DNA from 3 places in the Arthrobacter sp. P1_A5 genome. Region 2 is predicted to be linked to each of the others. Evidence: predicted binding sites of a transcription regulator. Region 2 holds the regulator's gene; each other region holds the start of a gene.
What was found. Region 2 encodes HrcA, which represses chaperone genes, less so after heat shock. Its sites were predicted from a motif close to TTNGCACTCGNNNNNNNCGAGTGCNAA; they were not measured.

Region 1 (3,247 bases), on a different contig from region 2:
GCCCGGCAGATGCCGGACCGTCCCCCTGCGGGCAGAGCCTAGTGCTTGTGCCCTGCGTGCTCGTCTTCGTCAGCCGGCTTCTCCACCACGAGGGTTTCTGTGGTGAGGACCAGCGCCGCGATGGAGGCCGCGTTGCGCAGAGCCGCACGCGTCACCTTCACGGGGTCGATCACGCCGGCGGCGATCAGGTCTTCGTATTCGCCGGACTTGGCGTTGAAGCCCTGGTTCACGGCGGATTCGGCGACCTTGGCAACGACGACATAGCCGTCGAAGCCGGCGTTCTGGGCGATCCAGCGCAGCGGCTGGGTCAGGGCGCGGCGGACAATGCCGACGGCGGCAGCCGCGTCACCTTCGAGGGCCTGAACGGCGGGGTCCTCGTCGAGCGCCTTCAGCGCGTGGATGAGGGCGGAGCCGCCGCCGGCCACAATGCCCTCTTCGAGGGCAGCGCGGGTGGAGGACACGGCGTCCTCGATGCGGTGCTTCTTTTCCTTCAGCTCAACCTCGGTGGCAGCGCCGACCTTGATCACGCCGATGCCGCCGGCCAGCTTGGCCAGGCGTTCCTGCAGCTTTTCCTTGTCCCAGTCCGAATCGGTGCGGGTCAGCTCGGCGCGCAGCTGGGCAACACGGGCGGCGACGTCCTCGGCCGAACCGGCGCCGTCGACGATCGTGGTGTTGTCCTTGGTGACCGTGATGCGGCGTGCGGTGCCGAGCACCTCAAGGCCAACGGTGTCCAGGCTCAGGCCCAGCTCCGCGGAGACAACCTGCGCACCGGTGAGGGTCGCGATGTCCTGCAGCATGGCCTTGCGGCGGTCACCGAAGCCCGGCGCCTTGACGGCGACGACGTTCAGCGTGCCGCGGATGCGGTTGACGATCAGCGTGGACAGGGCCTCGCCCTCGACGTCTTCGGCGATGATGAAGAGCGGCTTGGAGCTCTGCAGCGCCTTTTCCAGCAGCGGCAGGAAGTCCTGCACCGAGGAGATCTTGCCCTGGTTGATCAGGATCAGGGCGTCCTCGAGGACGGCCTCCTGGCGTTCCGCGTCAGTGACGAAGTACGGGGACAGGTAGCCCTTGTCGAACTGCATGCCCTCGGTCAGGACCAGCTCGGTCTGCGTGGTGGAGGACTCCTCGATGGTGATCACACCATCCTTGCCGACCTTGCCGAACGCCTCGGCCAGGAGCTCGCCGACCTCGTCGCTCTGGGCGGAGATTGCGGCCACGTTGGCAACCTGCGTGCCTTCAACCGGGCGCGCGTTCTCCAGCAGGCGGGCGGCAACGGCCTCGACCGAAACCTCGATGCCGCGCTTGATTTCGCCCGGTGCGGCGCCTGCCGCTACGTTGCGCAGGCCTTCCTTGACCAGGGCCTGGGCCAGAACGGTGGCGGTGGTGGTGCCGTCGCCGGCAACATCGTTGGTCTTGGTGGCGACCTCCTTGGCAAGCTGCGCGCCAAGGTTCTCGTAGGGGTCGTCCAGCTCGACTTCACGGGCGATGGTCACACCATCGTTGGTGATCGTGGGGGCGCCCCACTTCTTGTCCAGTACGACGTTGCGGCCGCGCGGGCCCAGCGTGACCTTGACGGTGTTGGCGAGCTTATCGATGCCGGCTTCAAGCGACCGGCGGGCAGCGTCGTTAAACGCAAGCTGCTTTGCCATGGTTTTGTCCTTTCAAGACAGAACCCCGCGCAACTGATCCGTTCATTGCGAAGGATCGGCTGCGCGGGGGTCCAAGAGAGTTACTTTACGACGATCGCCAGAACGTCGCGGGCGGAGAGTACGAGGTACTCGGTGCCGCCGGTCTTGACTTCGGTTCCGCCGTACTTGGAGTAGATGACGACGTCGCCGACGGCAACGTCAACGGGAACGCGGTTGCCGTTGTCATCGAAGCGGCCGGGGCCTACTGCAACAACTTCGCCTTCCTGCGGCTTCTCCTGCGCGGAGTCCGGGATAACCAGGCCGGAAGCCGTGGTCTGCTCGGCTTCGAGCGGGCGGACAACAATACGATCCTCAAGAGGCTTAATAGAGACCGACACTCGGACCTCTCCTTTTCGTCAGCAAATTCGTGGACTATGAAGCGGTGATGCCAAGGCGCACAGACCGTCGTCGCGGTGCCGGCAGCGTGCCTGGCGGATCGCGCTTCATGTGTTAGCACCCTCCTAGGGAGAGTGCTAATGACGACTCTATGTAAATGGTTAGCACTCGGTCAAGGCGAGTGCCAGAAATTCGTTCCGGGTGAACATTTCCCCCCGTGGGACATGCCCATTTTTTGCTGCGGCCAGAGGACACTTGGGCCTCATGCTCACTGCCCGCGCTGAGCGATGGACATGCCCAACGGATACGGGCCGCCGGAGCGGAAATATCCAACGTGCGTGGGCTGCCCGGGAGGACATGCCCATTCTTCGTTGCGGCCAGAGGACACTTGGGCATCATGCTCTGTGCCCCTGCTGAGCGATGGACATGCCCAACGACGGCGGGCGGGCCAGAGGGCCATGCCCATTCTTCGTTGCGGCCATAGGACACTTGGGCCTCATGCTCTGTGCCCCTGCTGAGCGATGGACATGCCCAACGAGCGTCGGCTACCCGGGAGGAAATGCCCACTCTTGAAGCTCAGCGGTGGACATACCCAACGGGTGCGGGCTACCGGGGAGGACATGTCCATTCGCGGCGCAGGAGGCTGGGCATGTCCCGTGGCCCGTGGCCGTTGGCACTGCCTGGCGGTGCGGGCGCCTGCCCATTAGCCCGCCCATTCGCGCGCCTACTGGCTGGCTACTGGTCTGCGAGGTCGTCGAAGTCCACGTCCTCGCCGTCGTCTTCGTCCGTGTTCTGGCCCTCGTCATTCCGGTGCCGGAACATCAGCACGGCGCCGGCGGCGGCCAGCAGAATGCCGGCGATGAGGAAGATGATGCCGCCGAGCCGGGCCGCGGCATAGGTCTCGCGGATGGCCCTGGCCTCGTCCGTGGCGTCCTGGACGTTCTTGCCGCCGACGGAATACACGGTGGCGTTGAAGGAATCGAGGAAGAAGATAATCACCAAAAGTGCGACGGACACGACTGCGATCACCGCTCCGGCGATCAGCGCCGGTTTTGCGTAGCGGGCCAGTCCCTGCGGGCGCCGGCGCTCCTGCCCGGCGTCGTCGTTGCCGACCGTGTCCTGCCCGGCCGTGTCCGCTGAGATGCTGTCGCCTGTGCCGCTGTCTTCCATGCCATCAAGCCTAGCCCCCGCCGTCCGGTCACAGCGCGCCCGCGGACCTCAAC
Region 2 (3,247 bases):
CGGCCAGGGCCCGGGCCGAAGTCCGCCACGGCGGCCGCGAGGTCGTCAATGCCGTGCAGGGGCTCGACGACGATGCCCTCCACCCGGAGGTCATCGCCCCACACTTTCTCCACCAGCTCGGCGTCGTGCTTTCCTTCCACCCAGATGCGGCTGGCCTTGGCCACCTGTGCGCGCTGCCCCGCCACCCGCACCGAGCCCGACGCCGTACGGCCGGCCCCGGCGGCCGGTGCCGTCTTCTTCGGGGCCGGCGGCATCAGGCGGATGGGCTGGCCGTCCAAGAGGAAGCCGAAGCCGAGGCGGAAGGACCGCGACTTGCCCCGCCGGTCCTCCAGGGCCACCACGTGCATGCCGCCGGACTTCTCCACCCGGGTGACGGCGCCCACCCAACCGGACTGGACCTCCTCGAGGACCATCCCGCGTTCCACCGGGACTTCCGGCAACTGGGTCTTGGCGGGGGCGGACAGGTCCTGGGGTCCCCAGTTCTGGTACGACATCTCTACACGCTAACTTTGCACTCGGAATCTACGGGCGGTCGGTGGAACTCTCCGGGGGCCGGAACCGGACCGCGACGACGCGGCAACGGCAGCGGCTGCCACGGTCTCGGCGCCGGCGTGACGGGAATCGCGTTCCCGCGGGCCACGCCTGGAGCGAATCCAATGCTAACAACGCGGCGACTCATATTAGACTGGTTAGCACTTAGGCATGTCGAGTGCTAACCCTTGTCCTGTGGCGGGCCGTCCGTGCACCATTTGTGGACCCGGACGGGCGAGGGGAGTGGCACCGGCTGCGGGACAGTCGACAGGAGGTGGAGCGTGAGCGAACCGCGCAAACTCGAAGTGCTGCGCGCCATCGTGGAGGACTACGTCCATTCGCGTGAGCCCGTTGGTTCCAAAGCGCTCGTTGAACGGCACCATCTCGGCGTCTCGAGCGCCACGATCCGAAATGACATGGCGGCGCTGGAAGACGAGGGTCTGATCACGGCACCGCACACGAGCGCCGGCCGGATCCCCACTGACAAGGGCTACCGGCTGTTCGTCGACCAGATCTCGGCGGTGAAGCCGTTGTCGCCGGCCGAGCGCCGGGCCATCCAGGCGCTGCTGGAAGGATCCGAGGACCTCGACGACATCCTTGACCGGACCGTGAGGCTCCTCTCGCACCTGACCAACCAGGTCGCCGTCGTGCAGTATCCGCTGCGCAGCCGCGCCCGGGTGCGGCACATCGAGTTCGTGCTGCTGGCGCCCCGGAAAGTGCTGGCGGTCCTGATCGCGGACACGGGCAAAGTGGAGCAGCGCGTGATCGACGTCGGGCAGGACATTCCCGACGACGCGCTGGCGGAATTGCGGACCAGCTTTCTGGCCAGCCTGTCCGGTACACCGCTGAGCCTGATGCCGCAGCTGCTGCCCGCCGTCGTTGCCGGCGGCCCGCCCGCGCGGCGCGGAGCAGCCCAGGCGCTGGCCCGCGGCCTTGAGGCCCTGGCCACGAGCAGCCGTGAAGAGCGCATGGTCATGGCCGGCACCGCCAACCTGGCCCGCTCCAATGTGGACTTCCCGCTCAGCATCGGCCCCGTGCTGGAGGCCCTCGAGGAACAGGTGGTCATGCTCCGCCTGCTCAGCGAAATGGCCGAAGACCCGCGCGGTGTGACCGTCAGCATCGGCCGGGAAAACCCCTACGACGGTCTCGCCGAGGCCTCGGTCGTGGCCACCGCCTACGGGCCGGACGCCACGGCCAAGGTCGGCGTGCTTGGGCCCACCCGGATGGACTATCCCACCACCATGGCCGCCGTCCGAGCGGTGGCCCGCTACCTTTCGAGGATCCTGGGCCCCTGACAGGCCCGGGACCGAATACGACTTCTTGCCCCACAGGCAGTGCCCCACAGGCAGTACAACAAGGAAGAGATACACACTTTGAGCAGCCACTACGACGTTCTTGGAGTCTCCCGCGACGCATSGGGGGAGGAGATCAAGAAGGCCTACCGGAAACTGGCCCGGACCCTGCACCCGGACGTGAACCCCGGGGAGGACGCCTCGGACAGGTTCAAGGCCGTCACGCACGCCTACGAGGTCCTCTCCGATCCGCAGAAGCGCCGGGTCTATGACACCACGGGCAACGAGAACGGTACCGACAACGGGTTCGGCGGCGGCAGCTACTCGGGCCAGGGCTTCGCCTTCCAGGACATCTTCGAGACCTTCTTCGGCGCCGGTGGCGGCCAGGGCGGCCCGTCGTCCCGGGTCCGCCGCGGCCAGGACGCGCTGATCAGCGTCCGGATCGACCTCCGCGATGCGGTGTTCGGCGTGAACAAAAAGCTCGAGGTCGACACGGCCGTCATCTGCCCCACCTGCGAGGGGTCCTGCTGCCGGGAAGGCACCCACCCGGTCCGCTGCGACATCTGTGGCGGCAGCGGTCAGGTCCAGCGCGCCGTGCGGTCCATCCTGGGCCAGGTCATGACGTCCGCCCCCTGCGGGTCTTGCGAGGGCTTCGGCACCGTCATCAAGGACCCGTGCAACGAATGCAGCGGCCAGGGCCGGATCCGCAGCCGCCGCTCCCTCACCGTCAAGGTCCCGGCCGGCGTGGCCACCGGCACCCGCATCCAGCTGTCCGGCCAGGGCGAGGCAGGCCCCGCCGGCGGCCCCGCCGGGGACCTGTACGTGGAGATCCGGGTCAACAACGACGCCACTTACGTGCGCGAGGGCGATGACCTCCACGCGAGCCTCAACATTCCCATGACGGCGGCCGCGCTCGGCACCGAAATATCCCTCGACACCTTCGACGGACAGCAGGAGATCGATGTCAAGGCCGGCACCCAGTCCGGCGAGATCATCACCCTTCGCGGTCTCGGCGTCACGCACCTGCGCGGCCACGGCCGCGGTGATCTGAAGGTGCACCTGCAGGTGGAAACACCGGTCAAGCTCGATCACGTCCAGGAAGAACTTCTCCGTCAGCTGGCCAAGCACCGCGGCGAGCACCTCACGGAAGGAAAGCTCGCGGCCAGCGGCGGCGTCTTCGCCAAACTGCGGGACCGGCTCGGTAACCTGTAGCGGTGAGCAACCCGGTCTTCTTCACCGCCCCAGGCACCCTGGACCAGCAGGTCCCCGGCTCGGCCTTCGTCCTCGGGGGCACCGAGGCCCGCCACGCCGTCACAGTCAAACGGATCGGCGTCGGCGAAGCCGTCGACATCGCGGACGGCGCCGGCAAGCGCCTGACCGGCACCGTGACAGCCGTCGCTGCCGGGGAGCTGACCGTCGAATGC
Region 3 (3,247 bases), on a different contig from region 2:
TCGTAGCGGCGGCCGCGGAAGATGACGCCGTACACGCCGTAGCCCTCGCCGGTGCCGGCCGAGAGTTCCTGCAGGGCGTCCGTGAGCTGGATTTCCCCGCCGCGGCCGGGCGCGGTGCGCTCCAGCACTTCAAAGACGGCCGGGTGCAACACGTAGCGGCCAATCACGGCCAGGTTGGACGGGGCGTCCGCCACATCGGGCTTCTCCACGAGCTGGTTGATGCGGACGTAGTCCTCACCGCCGATTGCCTCGACGTCCGCGCAGCCGTAGGCACTGATCTGGGACGGGTCCACCTCGATCAGAGCGACCACCGATCCGCCGGTCTTGGCCTGGACCTCGATCATGGTGCTGAGGAGCTCATCGCGGGCGTCAATGAGGTCATCTCCCAGGAGGACGGCGAACGGCTCCTGCCCGACGTGCTGCTTGGCCCGAAGGACGGCGTGGCCGAGACCCATGGGATCGCCCTGGCGGACGTAGTGGATGTCACCGAGGTTGCTGGCGGCCTGAATGGATTCGAGCTTCGCAGTGTCACCCTTCGCCTCCAGGGTGGACTCCAGCGCGGGGACGCGGTCGAAGTGGTCCTCCAACGCCCGCTTGTTGCGGCCAGTGATCATCAGGATGTCGTTCAAGCCGACATTCACGGCCTCCTCGACGACGTACTGGATGGCTGGCTTGTCAACGACAGGCAGCATTTCCTTGGGCATGGCCTTTGTGGCCGGGAGAAACCTGGTACCAAGGCCCGCGGCGGGGATAACGGCCTTGCGGACGGAAGCGATGGGTGTATTCACACGACTAATCTAACGGAGGGACCAATCATTGCGTAATCATTATGCGAACCGCCTGCCGGGCCCGCCGGTGCAGCGCGGCCGCAAGAGGCAGAGGACGGGCCAAGATGGCGTCAAAAGGGGAAATTCGCTCCAGCCACAGGGCGGCGCGTTCCGCACTCCCGCTGGCCGCACAGGACACCGCCGCGGCGGGCATCGCCAGCCATGGGCTCGAGTGGGCCTCCGGGCTTGCCCGCCGCCAGGGCACCTTCGCGGCGTACCTCGGGGTGGGCGCCGAACCGCCCACGCTGCCACTGCTGACTGCCCTGGTCGAGGCCGGGCACCGGGTGCTGCTGCCCGTTTGCGAACCCGACATCGAGCTCAGCTGGGTGTACTGGACTCCCCAGTCCGGGTTTGTCCGCAGCCGGTACGCGCCCATCCAGGAGCCTGTCGGAGAGCGCCACGGCACCGAAATCATGCGGGACGCCACCGCAATCATCCTGCCGGCCACAGCAGTGGATTTCTCGGGCAACCGAATCGGGCAAGGCGGCGGCTACTACGACAAGTTCCTTGCCGCCCTGGCTGCCATGTCCTCCGCGTCCGGCGGGGKGGACGCCGGGGCGGCCGACGCTGCAGCCGACGCTGTCGCGTTGCCGACTGCCGCCGTCGTCTATGACACGGAGGTGCTGCCCGCAGGCAGCATCCCCGCGGAGTCGTTCGACCGGAAAGTCGACACGGCGCTGACCCCGGGCGGGATCATCCGGCTCGGCCGATCCCGGCCCGCCTGATCCGGGTTCCCGCCGAGGTGATAGAATTGGCACTCAGGCCCTGCGACTGCTAAGGACGGAACAGGTCGATAGACATATCGGCGGTGATCCGGACTCGGCGGCACGGGACCTGCTCGTTTGCCCCTGAGGAGGATTTCCAGTGCCCACGTATGCATACGCCTGCAAGGACTGCAGCCACGCCTTCGAGATCGTGCAGTCGTTCAGCGACAATTCCTTGACGTCCTGCCCCGAGTGCCAGGGCACGCTGCGCAAGAAGTTCAACAGCGTCGGCGTAGTGTTCAAGGGCTCCGGCTTCTACCGGACCGATTCGCGCGACACCAAGGGCAGCACGGTTTCCCCGGCTCCTGCAGCTCCCGCGGCCACCCCCGCGCCCGCCGCCGCGGCCAGCTAAGGCACCTGCCGGGTTGGCGCCGGCCGCCGGCTGGGCCACGGCCGGCTGATCCTGGGCATTGCCCGGCGGTGGCCCCTGCCCGCTGTGCCGTTGTCCACATAGGACGTTCCGCAGCTCCCGCCCCTCTGCGCGGATCCGTAGCGTGGCGGCATGGAACTTTTCCTCACCGCGGTTTCCCCGCCTTCGTTCAACACGGCTGCCCCGGCGGCTCCTGGGCCTTCCGCGCCTTCGTTCAGGCCGTTCCGCGCCGCATTGCCTGAAGCTGGCCCCGGCCGCTGGTCCCGTACCGGGATCCACCCAACGAGCCTTCCTGCCGCCACGTTTTCCGCCGCAGGCCTTCCGTTCCGGAGCCGGATCGGTCCCGCGAAACCCCGCCGGCATCCGCCCCGGGGCCGTCCGTCGGGACGCCGCCTGCGCGGCTGGCTGAACCGGAACCGGCGGCTTATCGCGGCCCTCCTGTTCTGCATCCCCGCCGGACTGACAGTTCAGCAACTGGCTCCAGGGCCCACTGACACTGTCGCAGCCTTCGCCGCCGCGGCCGATCTACCCGCTGGAAAGTCCCTGGAACCCGGCGATCTCAGCAGGATCAGCGTGCCACCCGGCCTTATTCCTGCGGGCAGCCCCGGCAGCGAGACCGCATTCGAGGGAAAACAGCTGGCCGCACCGTTGCGCCAGGGCCAGCTCCTCACCGACGCCCAGATCCTGGGACCGGGCCTGCTCGCCGGAAGCCCACGCGGCTCTGCGGCCGTGCCGCTGAGGATGGCAGATCCGGCCTCCATCCAACTCGTCTCCCCCGGGCAGCTCGTCAACGTGGTGCTCACTGCCAGCAACGGCATGGAACAACCCGGCGAAAGCCAAATCCTGGCCGAAGCCGTGCCCGTGCTCTGGACGTCGGCGCAGGGCGGCAAGGCCAGCCCCTGGCCCGCCACTGCGGAGACTGACGGGCTGGTGGTGGTGGCAGCGACCGCCGAGCAGGCCCGAAGGCTGGCGGGCGCGTCTACCCAGGGCAAATTGTTTTTCGTGCTTGTGGCATCACCGCCGGGCTAACTGTCCAGCCAGCAGGGCGTTCCCGCCGGGCCAGGGCCCGGGCAATTTGCACCGACGCGGGTTACGCCCGCAGGCTCTGGGCTGCGGGCAGCCACGTCAGCCCCAGTGGGGCGGCTTCTGTTCCTGGAGCCAGGCGTCGTGATCGTAATTATCAGGCTGGTCACCCCAGCGCCGGGGGTCGTCTTCCGCCGCCTTGTTCGGCAGCACGCCCTCCGGAACGGTGGCCTGTGCCTCCGAACGGCGGGACGTCTCCTTCG

Region 1: groES (co-chaperone GroES) is a predicted target of HrcA. The motif match lies at 2,186-2,212, and genes of this name have one in related genera.
Region 3: AC1D1S_RS05565 (FmdB family zinc ribbon protein) is a predicted target of HrcA. The motif match lies at 1,579-1,605, and genes of this name have one in related genera.

The regions. Positions count from the first base shown of each region.
Region 1 is NZ_JBFTZL010000021.1:5,220-8,466, forward strand. It holds gene groL (chaperonin GroEL) at 39-1,649, opposite strand; gene groES (co-chaperone GroES) at 1,730-2,026, opposite strand; gene AC1D1S_RS06130 (hypothetical protein) at 2,760-3,194, opposite strand.
Region 2 is NZ_JBFTZL010000271.1:51-3,297, reverse strand. It holds partial or broken gene AC1D1S_RS20110 (DUF3097 domain-containing protein) at 1-494, opposite strand, end outside; gene hrcA (heat-inducible transcriptional repressor HrcA) at 813-1,826, shown strand; gene dnaJ (molecular chaperone DnaJ) at 1,905-3,035, shown strand; partial or broken gene AC1D1S_RS20095 (RNA methyltransferase PUA domain-containing protein) at 3,038-3,247, shown strand, end outside.
Region 3 is NZ_JBFTZL010000017.1:22,512-25,758, forward strand. It holds gene galU (UTP--glucose-1-phosphate uridylyltransferase GalU) at 1-788, opposite strand, end outside; gene AC1D1S_RS05560 (5-formyltetrahydrofolate cyclo-ligase) at 893-1,552, shown strand; gene AC1D1S_RS05565 (FmdB family zinc ribbon protein) at 1,692-1,943, shown strand; gene AC1D1S_RS05570 (RcpC/CpaB family pilus assembly protein) at 2,094-2,990, shown strand; gene AC1D1S_RS05575 (AAA family ATPase) at 3,087-3,247, opposite strand, start outside.